DNA from 3 places in the Streptomyces sp. NBC_00287 genome. Region 2 is predicted to be linked to each of the others. Evidence: riboswitches for the same ligand, from Rfam matches in the RefSeq annotation. Region 2 holds a riboswitch; each other region holds the start of a gene.
What was found. Region 2 has a riboswitch for cobalamin ahead of OHT76_RS10130 (cobalamin biosynthesis protein). Riboswitches for the same ligand answer to the same signal wherever they lie in the genome.

Region 1 (4,831 bases), 4.1 Mb from region 2:
GCCGTGCGCTGGTACGTCCGTGAACTGACCGACGAATCCGCCTACGACCGTTATGTGGCGCACGTGCGCAAGGACCACCCCCGGGCGCCCGTGCCGTCCCGGCGTGACTTCGAACGGATGCGGACGGACCGGCAGGAGTCGGACCCCCGCCAGGGTTTCCGCTGCTGTTGAGGGAAGCTTGAGGGACCGATATGCGGACGAGGGGTTCCGCTTCTGCGACGCCGTGACCTAGATTGCCTGCCTGTTTCAGGTGATCAGTGAGGGGACGGAGCCGTCAGATGTCAGATACCTCAGAGGCGAGCAGAGAGCCGGTGGTGACGCCTGTGCGCGTCGTCATCGCCCTCTGCCTGATCGCGCCCTTCGTGGCGATGTTGTGGGTGGGTTCGTATGCGAAGGCCGACCCGGCCTTCATCGGCATCCCGTTCTTCTACTGGTACCAGATGGCCTGGGTACTCCTGTCGACCGTGCTGACGGTGATCGCGTACCAGCTGTGGCAGCGTGACCAGCGCGCCCGTCGTGGAGGTACCAAGTGAACGACGGCGTGAACGGCGTCGCGCTCGCCGTCTTCATCTTCTTCTTCCTGGCCGTCACGGTCATGGGCTTCCTCGCCGCGCGCTGGCGCAAGGCCGAGAACGAGCAGAGCCTCGACGAATGGGGCCTGGGCGGACGCTCGTTCGGCACCTGGGTCACCTGGTTCCTGCTCGGCGGCGACCTGTACACGGCTTACACCTTCGTGGCGGTCCCGGCGGCGATCTACGCGGCCGGCGCGGCGGGCTTCTTCGCGGTGCCGTACACGATCCTCGTCTACCCGTTGATCTTCACGTTCCTGCCCCGCCTGTGGTCGGTGTCGCACAAGCACGGCTATGTGACGACCTCGGACTTCGTGCGCGGCCGGTACGGCTCCAAGGGCCTGTCGCTGGCGGTGGCGCTGACCGGCATCCTGGCAACGATGCCGTACATCGCGCTCCAGCTCGTCGGCATCCAGGCGGTGCTGGATGTGATGGGCGTCGGCGGCGGGGAGAACACGAACTGGTTCATCAAGGACCTCCCGCTGCTGATCGCGTTCGGTGTGCTGGCCGCGTACACCTACTCCTCGGGGCTGCGGGCGCCCGCGCTGATCGCCTTCGTCAAGGACACCCTGATCTATCTGGTCATCGCGGTGGCGATCATCTACATCCCGATCAAGCTGGGCGGGTTCGACGAGATCTTCGCCGACGCGGGCGAGAAGTTCACCACCACCGGGGTGGGCGGTCTGGTCCCGCCGGAGGCCGGGCAATGGACGTACGCCACGCTGGCCTTGGGCTCGGCGCTGGCGCTGTTCATGTACCCGCACTCGATCACCGCGACCCTCTCCTCCCGGAGCCGTGATGTGATCCGCCGCAACACCACGATCCTGCCGCTGTATTCGCTGATGCTCGGTCTGCTGGCGCTGCTGGGCTTCATGGCGATCGCGGCCGGAGTGAAGGTGGAGAACGGCCAGTTGGCGATCCCGCAGCTGTTCGAGAACATGTTCCCGGCCTGGTTCGCGGGCGTGGCCTTCGCGGCGATCGGCATCGGCGCGCTGGTGCCGGCGGCGATCATGTCGATCGCGGCGGCGAACCTGTTCACCCGGAACATCTACAAGGACTTCATCAAGCCCGACGCCACGCCCGCCCAGGAGACCAAGGTCTCCAAGCTGGTCTCGCTGCTGGTGAAGGTCGGCGCGCTGGTCTTCGTCCTGACGATGGACAAGACGGTCGCCATCAACTTCCAGCTCCTGGGCGGCATCTGGATCCTGCAGACCTTCCCGGCCCTGGTCGGCGGCCTGTTCACGCGCTGGTTCCACCGCTGGGCGCTGCTCGCCGGCTGGGCGGTCGGCATGATCTACGGCACGGTGGCGGCCTACGGTGTCGCGTCGCCGACGCAGAAGCACTTCGGCGGTTCGTCGAAGGAGATCCCGGGCATCGGGGAGATCGGCTACATCGGCCTGACGGCGTTCGTCCTGAACCTTGTCGTCACGGTGGTCCTGACCTTCGTCCTGAAGGCGGCGAAGGCCCCCGAAGGTATCGACGAGACGAGCCCGGAGGACTACACGGCGGACGCGGGAGACCCGGGAGTCCAGAAGGATCTGACCCCGGTGCACTGACGCATCCTCCGCAGAGGGCCGCCGAAAGCCATTCGAACGGCGGCCCTCTGTCGTACACACTCACTCCATGGACTTCCAGATCCGCCCGGCGGAACCCATCGAATACGAGGAACTGGGCGAGATCACCGCCCAGGCCTACCTCCAGGACGACCTCCTCACCTTCGGCGAGAGCGACTGGTACCTCGGCGAACTCAGGGACGTCGCCAAGCGGGCCGCAGCCGCTGAGGTGTTGGTGGCCGTAGACCACAACGGGCTCCTGGGCGGCGTCACTTTCGTCCCCTCCCCCGGCCCCATGGCCGACCTCGCCCGCCCCGGAGAGGCCGAGATCCGCATGCTGGCCGTCGCCCACGCGGCCCGTGGCAGGGGCGCCGGAGAAGCCCTCGTCCGCGCCTGTATCGACCGGGCAAGAGCCGCGGAGTGCAAGGGCATCGTCCTGTCGACCCAGTCCCTGATGCGCACCGCCCACCGTATCTATGAACGTCTCGGCTTCACCCGGGCCCCCGAGCGCGACTGGAACCCGATCCCGGAGCATCCCGAGTTCACTCTCCTCACTTATCAGTTGACGCTCTGAAGCCGACGCGACACAACATCTGGGGGTGTCACCGCAGGGCGGCACAAGATGTATGCTCATGCTCGCTGTCGTCGCAGGGGAATCCGGTGCGAATCCGGAACTGTCCCGCAACGGTGTACTTGTGCACATCTGTGCATAAGCGTCAGTCCGAGGACCTGCCGACAGCGCGCCCGGCCAACCGGCCGGTGCGCCTGACGTCCGGGCCTCGTGGAATGGGTCGGTGGACGCGACGCCCCGTGCGCTCGTGAGCTGCCTCCTGCCCTCCGCAAGGCCCCGTGCCGAGCGAGGGAGAGCCCCCCAGTGACCATCGCGCCAGCCGACCCGGCTTCAGCCATCCAGGTGGAGACCGACGGTCCCGGAACCGCGCTGCTGCGGACCCTGACCGAGCTGACCGCCGACCTCCCCGACGCCGACCCCGGCCGGGTCGCCGCCGCCGCGCTGCGCGGCCGGTCCGCCCGGGCGGACGTGTCGGAGCTGCGCGAGCTGGCCACCGAGGCCGCGGCAGGGCTCATCTCCGAGGACCCCGCCTACTCCCGGCTGGCCGCCCGGCTGCTGACCGTCTCCATCGCCGCCGAGGCCGCCTCCCAGGGCGTCACGTCCTTCACCGAGTCCGTCGCGGTCGGGCACCGGGAGGGGCTCATCGCCGACCGGACCGCCGAGTTCGTACGGATCCACGCCGCCCGCCTCGACGCGCTGATCGACACCGGCGCCGACGACCGCTTCGGCTACTTCGGGCTCCGTACCCTCCACAGCCGTTATCTGCTCCGGCACCCCATCACGCGCAAGGTCATCGAGACGCCCCAGCACTTCATGCTCCGCGTCGCCGCCGGTCTCGCCGAGGACGACACCACGCGCGCCCTCGACGAAGTCGCCGCGCTCTACGGGCTCATGAGCCGCCTCGACTACCTCCCCTCCTCCCCCACGCTCTTCAACTCCGGCACCCGGCACCCCCAGATGTCGTCCTGCTACCTGCTCGACTCCCCGCTCGACGAGCTGGACTCCATCTACGACCGCTACCACCAGGTCGCCCGCCTCTCCAAGCACGCCGGCGGCATCGGGCTCTCGTACTCCCGTATCCGCTCCCGGGGTTCGCTGATCCGCGGCACCAACGGGCACTCCAACGGCATCGTCCCGTTCCTGAAGACCCTCGACGCCTCGGTCGCCGCCGTGAACCAGGGCGGGCGGCGCAAGGGCGCGGCGGCGGTCTACCTGGAGACCTGGCACTCCGACATCGAGGAGTTCCTGGAGCTGCGCGACAACACCGGTGAGGACGCCCGGCGTACGCACAATCTGAACCTCGCGCACTGGATCCCGGACGAGTTCATGCGCCGGGTGAACGCCGACGCCCCGTGGTCCCTGTTCTCGCCCGCCGATGTGCCCGAGCTGGTCGACCTGTGGGGCGAGGAGTTCGACGCGGCCTATCGCAAGGCAGAAGAACAGGGCCTCGCGAAGAAGACCATCCCCGCCCGTGACCTCTACGGCCGCATGATGCGCACCCTCGCGCAGACCGGCAACGGCTGGATGACCTTCAAGGACGCCGCCAACCGCACCGCCAACCAGACCGCCCTGCCGGGCCAGGTGGTCCACTCCTCCAACCTCTGCACGGAGATCCTGGAGGTCACCGACGACGGGGAGACGGCGGTCTGCAACCTGGGGTCGGTCAACCTCGGCTCGTTCGTCGTCGACGGTGACATCGACTGGGAGCGGCTCGACGCCACCGTCCGCACCGCCGTCACCTTCCTCGACCGCGTGGTCGACATCAACTTCTACCCGACCGAGCAGGCGGGCCGCTCCAACGCCAAGTGGCGCCCGGTGGGGCTCGGTGCGATGGGGCTGCAGGACGTCTTCTTCAAGCTGCGGCTGCCCTTCGACTCCCCCGAGGCCAAGGCGCTCTCCACCCGGATCGCCGAGCGCATCATGCTCGCCGCCTACGAGGCCTCCGCCGACCTCGCCGAGCGCAGCGGCCCGCTGCCGGCCTGGGAGAAGACCCGTACCGCGCAGGGCGTCCTGCACCCCGACCACTACGACGCCGAACTCACCTGGCCGGAGCGCTGGGCGGCGCTGCGCAGCCGTATCGCCGAGGTCGGGATGCGCAACTCCCTCCTCCTCGCCATCGCGCCCACCGCGACCATCGC
Region 2 (4,831 bases):
CACGAAGGCGGTGTTGCCGCTGAGCTCGTGGGCCCGGTAGAAGAGCACGCCGACGGTGGGGCGGCCCGGCCGGAGTTCACGGCTGTCATGGACGCCGTACTCCGGCATCTTCTGCGGCTCGACGAAGCCCTCGCCCGTCAGCAGCACGGTGTCCGAGAGGAACCGGGCGAGTTCGGTGAGGTTGGCGGGCCCGCCCTCGACGAGGTACTTCAGCGCCTCGGCGACGACACCGGCGGGGACCGAGGACTCGGCCATCAACTCGGCGTCCGGGACGGTCTCGCCGCCCAGCAGCACGGTGGGGATGCCGGACGCCTTCAGCGTGGCGAGCCCGTCCTCCCAGGCCCGCTTGCCACCGAGCAGCCGTACGACGGCGATGTCGGAGCCCTCGATGAGGGCGGGCAACTCCTCGGCGACGTCCACGCGGGTCGGATTGCCGATCCGGTAGGAGGCACCGGACGCAGCCCTGGCCGCCAGCAGATCCGTGTCGGCGGTGGACAACAACAACACTGTGCTCATGCGGGCGCTCCCGGTGGAATGAAAGGCAGTCCTTGCGGCGCGCCCGACTCGATGAGCCGCCAGAGCGCGTCGGTGTCCGCGTGTTGTTCGATCAGATCGCCGAGCCGGTCGAGCTGCTCCTCGCGCAGCGCGGCGAACGTTGTGTCCGGTGCCGGTACGAAGCGGCGGCCCGCGGCGGCCGCCACCTCGCGCAGAAAGGCCCGCCGGAAGCCGTCCGACTCCAGCGAGCCGTGCCAGTGCGTGCCCCAGGTCTGTTCGACCCGGCAGCCGTCGAGGAAGGGTTCACCGCCGTTTATGGAAGCGACCCCGTGATGGATCTCGTACCCCTCGACCTGCTCGCCGAGGGCTTCCCCGGTCGGCCGGGTGAGGGTCTTCTCGCGCGCGAACCGCACCCGCACGGGCAGGATGCCGAGCCCCTCGACATGGCCCCTGCGGCTCTCGACCTCGTCCTCGATGTGCTCGCCGAGGATCTGGAAGCCGCCACAGATGCCGAGGATGGGCTTCTGCTCCGAGGCCCTGCGGATCAGCGCCTCCGCAAGGCCCCGCTCGCGCAGCCACTCCAGCGCCTTGACGGTCCCCCGGGTACCGGGCACGACGACGAGGTCGGCGTCGGCCAGTTCCTCGGGCCGGTCCACGAACCGTACGACGACGCCGGGTTCGGCGGCGAGGGCGTCGACGTCGGTGAAGTTGGACATGAGGGGGACGGCACAGACGGCGACGCGCAGGACGTCCTCGCCGACGGGGGAGGAGACCTGGGACTCGCGCACGGTCCCCCGCAGGGAGACGCGCAGCCCGTCCTCCTCGTCGATGCCGAGGCCGTGCTGGAAGGGCAGGACGCCGTAGGTGTGCCGCCCGGTGAGGCCATGGAGCATGTCGAGCCCGGGTTCGAGGAGGCTGACGTCCCCCCGGAACTTGTTCACGAGGAACCCGGCGACCAGCTTCTGGTCCTCTTCGGAGAGCAGGGCGACGGTCCCGAAGAAGGAGGCGAAGACGCCGCCCCGGTCGATGTCACCGACCACGACCACGGGCAGCCCGGCGTTGCGGGCGATCCCCATGTTGACGATGTCGGTCCGCCGCAGATTGATCTCGGCGGGGCTGCCCGCCCCCTCGCAGATCACCGCGTCATACGTGCCCCGCAACTCGGCGAGACAGTCGAGCACGGTCCCGAGCAACTGCTGCTGCCGCCCCCCGTGATACCCGCGCGCACTGAGCTCACCCACCGGCTTGCCCATCAGCACGACCTGACTGCTCTGGTCGCCACCGGGCTTGAGCAGCACGGGATTCATGAGCGCGCTCGGCTCTGTTCGGCACGCCTGTGCCTGCATGGCCTGGGCCCGCCCGATCTCGGCGCCTTCGCGCGTGACGAACGAATTGAGGGACATGTTCTGCGCCTTGAAGGGCGCGACCTTGACCCCTTGCCGGACCAGCCAGCGACAGATCCCGGCCGTGACCACACTCTTACCGGCGTCGGAGGTGGTACCGGCGACGAGGAGCCCTCCGCCGCTCATGACCGCTTCCCCTTCACGACGCGGCGCGCGACGACACTGACCCCCAGCGCAAGCAGGCTCACCCGCCGGGACAGCCGTACGGCCCGCTCGATGTCCCCGACCTCCACAGCACGCCCCTCCCCGTTCAACACCGGCCGATGCTCGATGCGCCCGCCGTACGCCAAGGTCCCCCCGAGCCGCACCCCCAGCGCCCCCGCGAACGACGCCTCCACCGGCCCCGCGTTGGGGCTCGGATGCTTCGAGGCATCGGCCCGCCAGGCCTGTACGGCCCCCCGGGCATTCCCTCCCGCCGCGGCGGCGAGTACGGCCGTCAGGCGCGCCCCCGGCCACCCGGCGACGTCGTCGAGGCGAGCGGAAGCCCAGCCGTAGCGCCGGTAACGGGCCGACTTGTGGCCGACCATGGCGTCAAGGGTGTTCACGGCCCGAAACCCGACAAGCCCAGGTACTCCGCCCAAGGCCCCCCACACCAAGGCCCCCACGACGGCATCGGAGGTGTTCTCGGCGACGGACTCGACAACGGCCCGCGCGATCCCGTCAGCGTCCAGCGCCTGAGGATCCCGCCCGCACAAATGCGGCAGCCGGGCCCGAGCGGCCTCGACGTCCCCCTGGTGGAGCGCCTGCCCGATGACCCGAGCCTCCCGGACGAGCGAAGTCCCGCCGACGACGGCCCAGGTGGCTACGCCGGTGAGCGCGACGGAGGCGGCAGGGGAGCGGCGTACGGCCCCCGCGGCGAGGGCACCCAGAGCCACGGCGCCACCGGCGCACACGGTCGTGTGCAGTGCGCCCCGGCCACGGTCGTCGCGCCACAACAGCCGTTCCACGGCACCCGCGGCCCGCCCGAACGCGGCGACCGGATGCCCGCGGCGCGGATCGCCGAGGAGCAGATCACCGAGGAGGCCGGCGGCGGCGCCGTACGCGAAGACGCGATCGGCCCGCATCGGCTCAGCCGATCGCGGAGTCAGACGCGGGTCTGGTACTGGATGTCGATCGGCAGGCAAGCATCGCGATATGTCCTCACTCAGGGTGTCCACGCCCTGGTTCGACGAGACCGGCGGTGAGAGTTCCTGGCTCCCGGGGCTACTTACCCCGGTGACAGTGGCGGGACCGCGCCGGACTCACACCGGCTTCCTCTCTTGCCGCCGTACATGGCTCCGGCAGTCCACCACGGGCCCGGAAGGGCCGTCAACTTGCCGTTGACCTGCGAGGGGAGAGTGTGCTGAGGCCCACATCGGGTCCGGCGGGGCGGGTTTGGCCAGGGGGTTCACCCACACGAGGTGACTACGCGGAAGCGCCTTGCGACTGCGGTGCGTGACGCCCTGGAATACGGGGACCGATCGAGTGGGGCGAGGGGGAGGGCCGGGTCTGTGGCGTACGTGGGTGAAATGGTGCTGGACGACGGGCAGGTCGTACTGCTGGAGGTGGCGGGCGACGGGCCGGCGGGGGTGCAGCGCGTGTCGCGCGGCGGCGCGGTCGCGGGGGCGGCCGAAACCCTCCAACAGGCGCTGGCCCGGGTGCGTCCGGCGCTGGGGGCGGTCCTGGAAGGCGCGCGGGACCTGCCCAGACCACCGGGTTCGGTCACGGTCGAGTTCGGCATCACGCTGAGCGCGGAGGCGGGGGTGGTGGTCGCGCGGGGCTCCACGGAGGCGCACTTCACGGTGACGATGAACTGGACGAACCCGTCGGAAGCGATGGTTCCGGGACAGCGCGATGCCGACGGCCGAGTCTGACGACGAACTCGCGCGCGGAATCGCCCGCTTCTGGAGTCATGACGGTCAGGTCACGGGAAGCGGCTTCCTGATCGCGGAGGGCACGCTGTGCACCTGCGCCCATGTAGTGGCGAACGCGCTGGGCGTGCCCGACACGGCGACGGACCCTCCTTCCTGTGCCGTGACCGTCGACTTCCCGCTGCTGACTCCGCCGTCCGACCGGTTGCCGGCGACGGTCACGCACTGGCGCCCGGTGTCCGGGGACGGCGGCGGAGACATCGCCCTGCTGAGGCTGGACCCGGTCCCCGGCACCACACCGGTCCGTTTCGCGGGCGGCACAGCGGTCTGGGACCACCCCTTCCGCGTCCTGGGCTTCCCCCTTCTGACCGACGACCACGGAGTCTGGGTGGACGGCCGGTTGCGGGCGCCGGTGGGCAAGGGGTGGACGTCGATGGAACCCCGCGGACGGACGATCGGCCGGGGCTTCAGCGGCGGCCCGGTGTGGGACACGGAACAGGGCGGCGTCGTCGGCATGACGGTGGCGGCGGACACGGGGACGGGCGCGAGCACGGCGTACCTCATCCCCGCAGCTCTCCTCCTGGGCCTGGAACCGGGCCTACGCCCGTCCCCCTTCCGAGGCCTGGAGGCCTTCCGCGAACAGGACGCGACGGTCTTCTTCGCCCGCCGGTCCGACAGCGAACGCATCGCGGAGGCGTTGCGGACGCACCCCTTCGTCCTGGTGGCGGGCGCGTCGGGGGTAGGCAAGTCGTCACTGGTACGAGCAGGAGTGCTACCGCTGCTGAGGAGTTCGGGCCACACGGTGACGGATTTCGCCGGCCAGCCGGAGACGGATCCGGTACGGACGCTGGGGGAGGCGCTGGGAGGCCAGTTCCCGTCTCTGCGGGACCTGGCGCGCACGTTGGGCGGGGACCGACAGACGGCGACGCTGCTGGGTGCCCGAATCCTGGAGGAGTCCGGGACGGCGGGGCATGTGATCCTGCTGGACCAGTTCGAGGAGACGGTAGGAGCACGCCCGGCGGACGCGCGAGCCCTGCTGGACGTACTGCTGCCGATGGCGAGGGCGGCCCACCCGGAGGGCCG
Region 3 (4,831 bases), 1.9 Mb from region 2:
GGCCAGGTGCGCTACGACGTCGTCAGCGGCAGGGTCGTGAACGTGTGTCCCTCCCAGAGACGACGCGACGCTTCCTCCGGGTAGGCGGTGACCGTGGGTTCGGTGTCGAGGAGTTGGACGAGGCGCTGTTCGGTGTCGTAGGCGGGCCAGCCCGGGTCGCCCGTGGTGGCGAAAGCCGTCCAGGCGGAGCGGATGCGGGCGGAGAGGGTCTCGGTCTCCGGGGAGGGGGTCGGGCCGATCAGCATGGCGCCGAGGCCCTCGTAGACACCGAAGGTCAGCGGTACGTCCAGGCCGTGGCAGGCGCCCAGTGCGCCGCCGCCCGCCGGGGCGGACCAGGTGAGTTCGTAGAGGTGCGCCCGACCGCCACCGGCCACCTGGGCCTCGGCGAGGTGCAGGGTGGGCATGCGGAACAGCCAGTCGGACTGGACGAGTTCGAAGAGGTACTCCGCCGAGGCTTGCGGGAAGGCGGCGCGGTAGGACTGCTCGGCGTCCGGTGTGGGCCCGAACCAGTTCAGGGCCGAGGCCGCGAGGTTGTCGTCCACCCGGCCGAGCAGACCGCCGAGCAGGAGGAAGAGCCGGTATTCGTCCCGGTTGTGGCCGGCGATCAGCTCCACGTCGCGTGCGGCCCCGTCGGCCAGCGCCTCCCAGGGCGTGCGGGTCAGGACCTCGCCGTCGACGACCGGTGAGTACGGCGTCGGGGTGTGGGCGACCGGGCCCCAGCGGTGCGCGTACTCACGCATCCGCCCACCCAGCACGGCCCCCGCCTCGGGCAGCTTGCGCGGGTCCACGCCGGACAGATCGGCCACGGTGGGACGCAGCCCCAGCTGTCCGGCGATGGTTCCGGCGATGTCCACGGCGAGTTCGTCCGAGAAGAACGTGCCCGGCACACTTTGGACGATGGCCCGCCGAAACAGGCCGCGCGCCGGGTCCATCGTCAGCAGCGCGGCGATCGACCCGGCGCCGGCCGACTCCCCGAAGACGGTGACCTGGTCGGGGTCGCCGCCGAACGCGGAGACGTTCTCGCGCACCCACTCCAGGGCCGCGACCTGGTCGAGGAGGCCACGGTTGGCCGGGGCACCCTCGACCCGGGCGAACCCCTCGATGCCGACCCGGTAGTTGAAGGTGACGACGACCAGCTCACCGTCGCGTGCGAGGCGTCCAGCGTCGTAGGCGGGGTCGTCGGCGGAGCCGAACTTGTAGGCGCCGCCGTAGATCCAGACCATCACCGGTCGGCGGGCGGCCGTATCCGCGTCCGGCGTCCAGACGTTGACCGTCAGCCAGTCGTCCCCGGCGGCCGTGGTGTCAGCAGGCGGGTCCTCAGGGCCGAATGGCTCCTGCGGGGGCGGCGGACCGAAGGAGTACGCCTCCCGCACTCCGTCCCAGCGCCTCACCGGCCGCGGCGCCGCGAAGCGTGCCTCTCCCACCGGCGGCTGCGCGTACGGAATGCCACGGAAGACCACCAGGCCGTCCTCGCGGCGTCCGCGCACGGCGCCCGACACCGTCGTGACCTCTGGAAATTCGGCACGGCTCATGAAGGCTCCTCAAGCGTCGGCCCGCCTCGGCCCGGCCATCCTGCCCCGAAATCCTTGAAGTATCAATCAGTCTGCCGGGCGGTGCCTGACCTGTGCGTGTCTCACTTCACCAGCCAAATCCCGACGCCACCTTCCACGGCCCCGTACGCTGACCCGTGCAGCTGGTTCGCCCCGTCCGCCAGGCGGGATGCGTCGCAAGAGGGAACCCGGTGGAAATCCGGGACTGCCCCGCAGCGGTGAGTGGGAACGACCGCCGTCATACGCACTGGGCCCGACGTACTGGGTCCGGGAAGCGACGGCCAGTAGGTGTCCTCCCCGAGGAGGATGTGCCCGCGAGTCCGAAGACCTGCCATCTGCCCGCGCACGGACGACTCGTGCGCGGACATCCCGGTGACCTCGAGGGCGGGTCGGCGACACATACCAGGCGGCGCGACACCCCTCGCTTCCCGCCCGGTCCGTCACCCCTTCGCGCTCTCGTCCCGTCCCCGGGACCTCAGGGATTCATCTCGCGAAGGAGATCTCCGTGACCACCGAGTCCACAGCCACGGCCGCGCTGGCCACCGTCTACGGCTACCCCCGGCAGGGCCCGAACCGGGAGCTGAAGAAGGCCGTCGAGGGCTACTGGAAGGGCCGCGTCTCCGCCGACGCCCTCCGCGCCACCGGCGCCGAGCTGCGACGCGGAACCTGGCAGCAACTGGCCGAAGCCGGCATCGGCGAAGTCCCCACCGGCGACTTCTCGTTCTACGATCATGTCCTGGACGCCACCGTCATGGTGGGCGCGATCCCCGCCCGCCACCGGGCTGCCTTCGATGCCGACCCGCTCGACGGGTACTTCGCCATGGCGCGCGGCACGCAAGACATCGCCCCGCTGGAGATGACCAAGTGGTTCGACACGAACTACCACTATCTGGTCCCGGAGTTGGGCCCGGACACGGTGTTCACTGCCGACTCCAGCAAGCAGGTGAGCGAGTTGAAGGAGGCCCTCGCGCTCGGCCTGACCGCCCGGCCCGTCCTCATCGGTCCCGTCACCTACCTCCTCCTCGCCAAGCCCGCGCCCGGCGTCGCCGCCGGCTTCGACCCGCTGGTCCTTCTCGACCGGCTGCTGCCGGTGTACGCCGAGATCCTCGCCGATCTGCGCGCCGCGGGAGCCGAGTGGGTTCAGCTCGACGAGCCCGCCCTCGTCCAGGACCGCACCCCGGCCGAACTCAACGCCGCTGCACGCGCCTACCGTGGCCTCGGTGCCCTCACCGACCGGCCGAAGCTGCTGGTCGCCTCGTATTTCGGTCGTCTCGGCGAGGCGCTGCCGGTGCTGGCCAAGGCCCCGGTCGACGGACTCGCGCTCGACCTCACGGACGCCGCGTGCCTGGATGACCTCGCCGCCGTGGGTGGACTGCCCGGCAAGCGTCTGGTCGCCGGAGTCGTCAACGGCCGCAACATCTGGGTCAACGACCTGGCCACCTCCCTCACCACCCTGGGCACCCTCCTCGGCCTGGCCGACCGCGTCGACGTATCGGCGTCCTGCTCCCTCCTCCACGTCCCCCTCGACACCGCGGCCGAGCGGGACATCGAGCCGCAGATTCTGCGCTGGCTCGCCTTCGCCCGCCAGAAGACCGCCGAGGTCGTCACCCTGGCCAAGGGCCTGGCCCGCGGCACCGACACCATCGCCGCCGAACTGGCCGTGAACCGGGCCGACTTGGCCTCCCGCGCCCACTCCCCCATCACCCACGACCCGGACGTACGGGCCCGCACCGCCGCGGTCACCGAGGCCGACGCCCACCGCTCGCAGCCGTACGCCCAACGCGCGGCCGCACAGCGAGCCCTGCTCGGCCTCCCGCTGTTGCCGACGACCACCATCGGCTCCTTCCCGCAGACCGGCGAACTGCGCTCCGCACGGGCCGACCTGCGAGCGGGCCGGATCGACACAGCCGCGTACGAGGAGCGCATCCGGGCCGAAATCCGGGAAGTGATCTCCTTCCAGGAGAAGGCCGGGCTGGACGTCCTGGTCCACGGCGAACCCGAACGCAACGACATGGTCCAGTACTTCGCCGAGCAGCTCACCGGGTATCTCGCCACACAGCACGGCTGGGTGCAGTCCTACGGCACCCGCTACGTCCGCCCGCCGATCCTGGCCGGCGACATCTCGCGCCCGGAACCGATGACGGTGCGCTGGACGACGTACGCCCAATCGCTCACCGGCCGCCCGGTCAAGGGGATGCTCACCGGTCCGGTCACCATGCTCGCCTGGTCCTTCGTCCGGGACGACCAGCCGCTCGCCGAGACCGCACGGCAGGTTGCCCTCGCCCTGCGCGACGAGGTGAACGACCTGGAGGCAACGGGCAGTTCGGTGATCCAGGTCGACGAGCCCGCGCTGCGCGAGACGCTGCCGCTGCGCGCCGCCGACCGGCCGGGGTATCTGGCCTGGGCGACGGAGGCGTTCCGGCTGACCACCGGTGGGGTGCGGCCGGACACCCAGATCCACACGCACATGTGCTACGCCGAGTTCGGTGACATCGTGCGGGCCATCGACGATCTCGACGCCGATGTCATCAGCCTGGAGGCCGCCCGTTCCCATATGCAGGTGGCCCGCGAGCTGGCCGCGCACGGATATCCGCGGGAGGCGGGGCCGGGGGTGTACGACATCCACTCGCCGCGCGTTCCGAGTGTGCGGGAGGCGGCCGATCTGCTGCGGACCGGGTTGCGGGCGATTCCCGCCGAGCGGTTGTGGGTCAATCCCGACTGCGGTCTGAAGACGCGGGGTTGGCCGGAGGTCCGCGCGGCGCTGGAGAACCTCGTCGCGGCGGCGCGGGTCGTACGGGGAGAACGGGACGTCTAGGATCCTCAAGATCGTTCAGTCGTTCGGCAGATGGTGGGGCTGGGGTATGGGGGACCTTCGTCGTGCGGTAGGGGTGCCGGTCGTCGTACTCCTGGCTGCTCTGACCGGTTGCGGCACCGACAAGGCCGCCGCGGCGTGTGAGGGCATCCAGATCTACCCAGCCCACACCACCGAAACCGCCGCCGCTCTGATCGCCGACCCCGAGAGCGCGGAGCGGTTCAAGGCCGCGGTCGCTCGGTACGGAAGCCGTACCGAGCGGGCCGCGGTCAGACATGTGACGGGGCTCAGCAGTCCCGACGAGGGTGTTCAGTACGACCAGGTCTCCCTCTACGTCGAGACCGACCGCACCCCTCCTCCACCGATCGACGGCCTCTCCGACGAGCGGCACTCGGAGAAGAGCCGGGCGCATGAGCGTATGGGGGAAGAGGGCCAGGTCATCGTCCGGGCGCTCAGCAAGTGGTGGCGG

Region 1: another riboswitch for cobalamin. It lies ahead of OHT76_RS28735 (ribonucleoside-diphosphate reductase subunit alpha); the one in region 2 lies ahead of OHT76_RS10130 (cobalamin biosynthesis protein).
Region 3: another riboswitch for cobalamin. It lies ahead of metE (5-methyltetrahydropteroyltriglutamate--homocysteine S-methyltransferase); the one in region 2 lies ahead of OHT76_RS10130 (cobalamin biosynthesis protein).

Annotation. Positions count from the first base shown of each region.
Region 1 covers NZ_CP108053.1:6,272,931-6,277,761, reverse strand. The annotation lists gene OHT76_RS28755 (YbdD/YjiX family protein) at 1-171, shown strand, start outside; gene OHT76_RS28750 (DUF3311 domain-containing protein) at 279-533, shown strand; gene mctP (monocarboxylate uptake permease MctP) at 530-2,125, shown strand; gene OHT76_RS28740 (GNAT family N-acetyltransferase) at 2,193-2,696, shown strand; cobalamin riboswitch at 2,749-2,873, shown strand; gene OHT76_RS28735 (ribonucleoside-diphosphate reductase subunit alpha) at 2,997-4,831, shown strand, end outside.
Region 2 covers NZ_CP108053.1:2,217,529-2,222,359, reverse strand. The annotation lists gene cobN (cobaltochelatase subunit CobN) at 1-516, opposite strand, end outside; gene OHT76_RS10135 (cobyric acid synthase) at 513-2,024, opposite strand; gene OHT76_RS10130 (cobalamin biosynthesis protein) at 2,021-2,962, opposite strand; cobalamin riboswitch at 3,064-3,203, opposite strand; gene OHT76_RS10125 (CU044_2847 family protein) at 3,389-3,751, shown strand; gene OHT76_RS10120 (nSTAND1 domain-containing NTPase) at 3,732-4,831, shown strand, end outside.
Region 3 covers NZ_CP108053.1:346,521-351,351, forward strand. The annotation lists gene OHT76_RS01845 (carboxylesterase/lipase family protein) at 12-1,532, opposite strand; cobalamin riboswitch at 1,678-1,900, shown strand; gene metE (5-methyltetrahydropteroyltriglutamate--homocysteine S-methyltransferase) at 2,056-4,365, shown strand; gene OHT76_RS01855 (hypothetical protein) at 4,412-4,831, shown strand, end outside.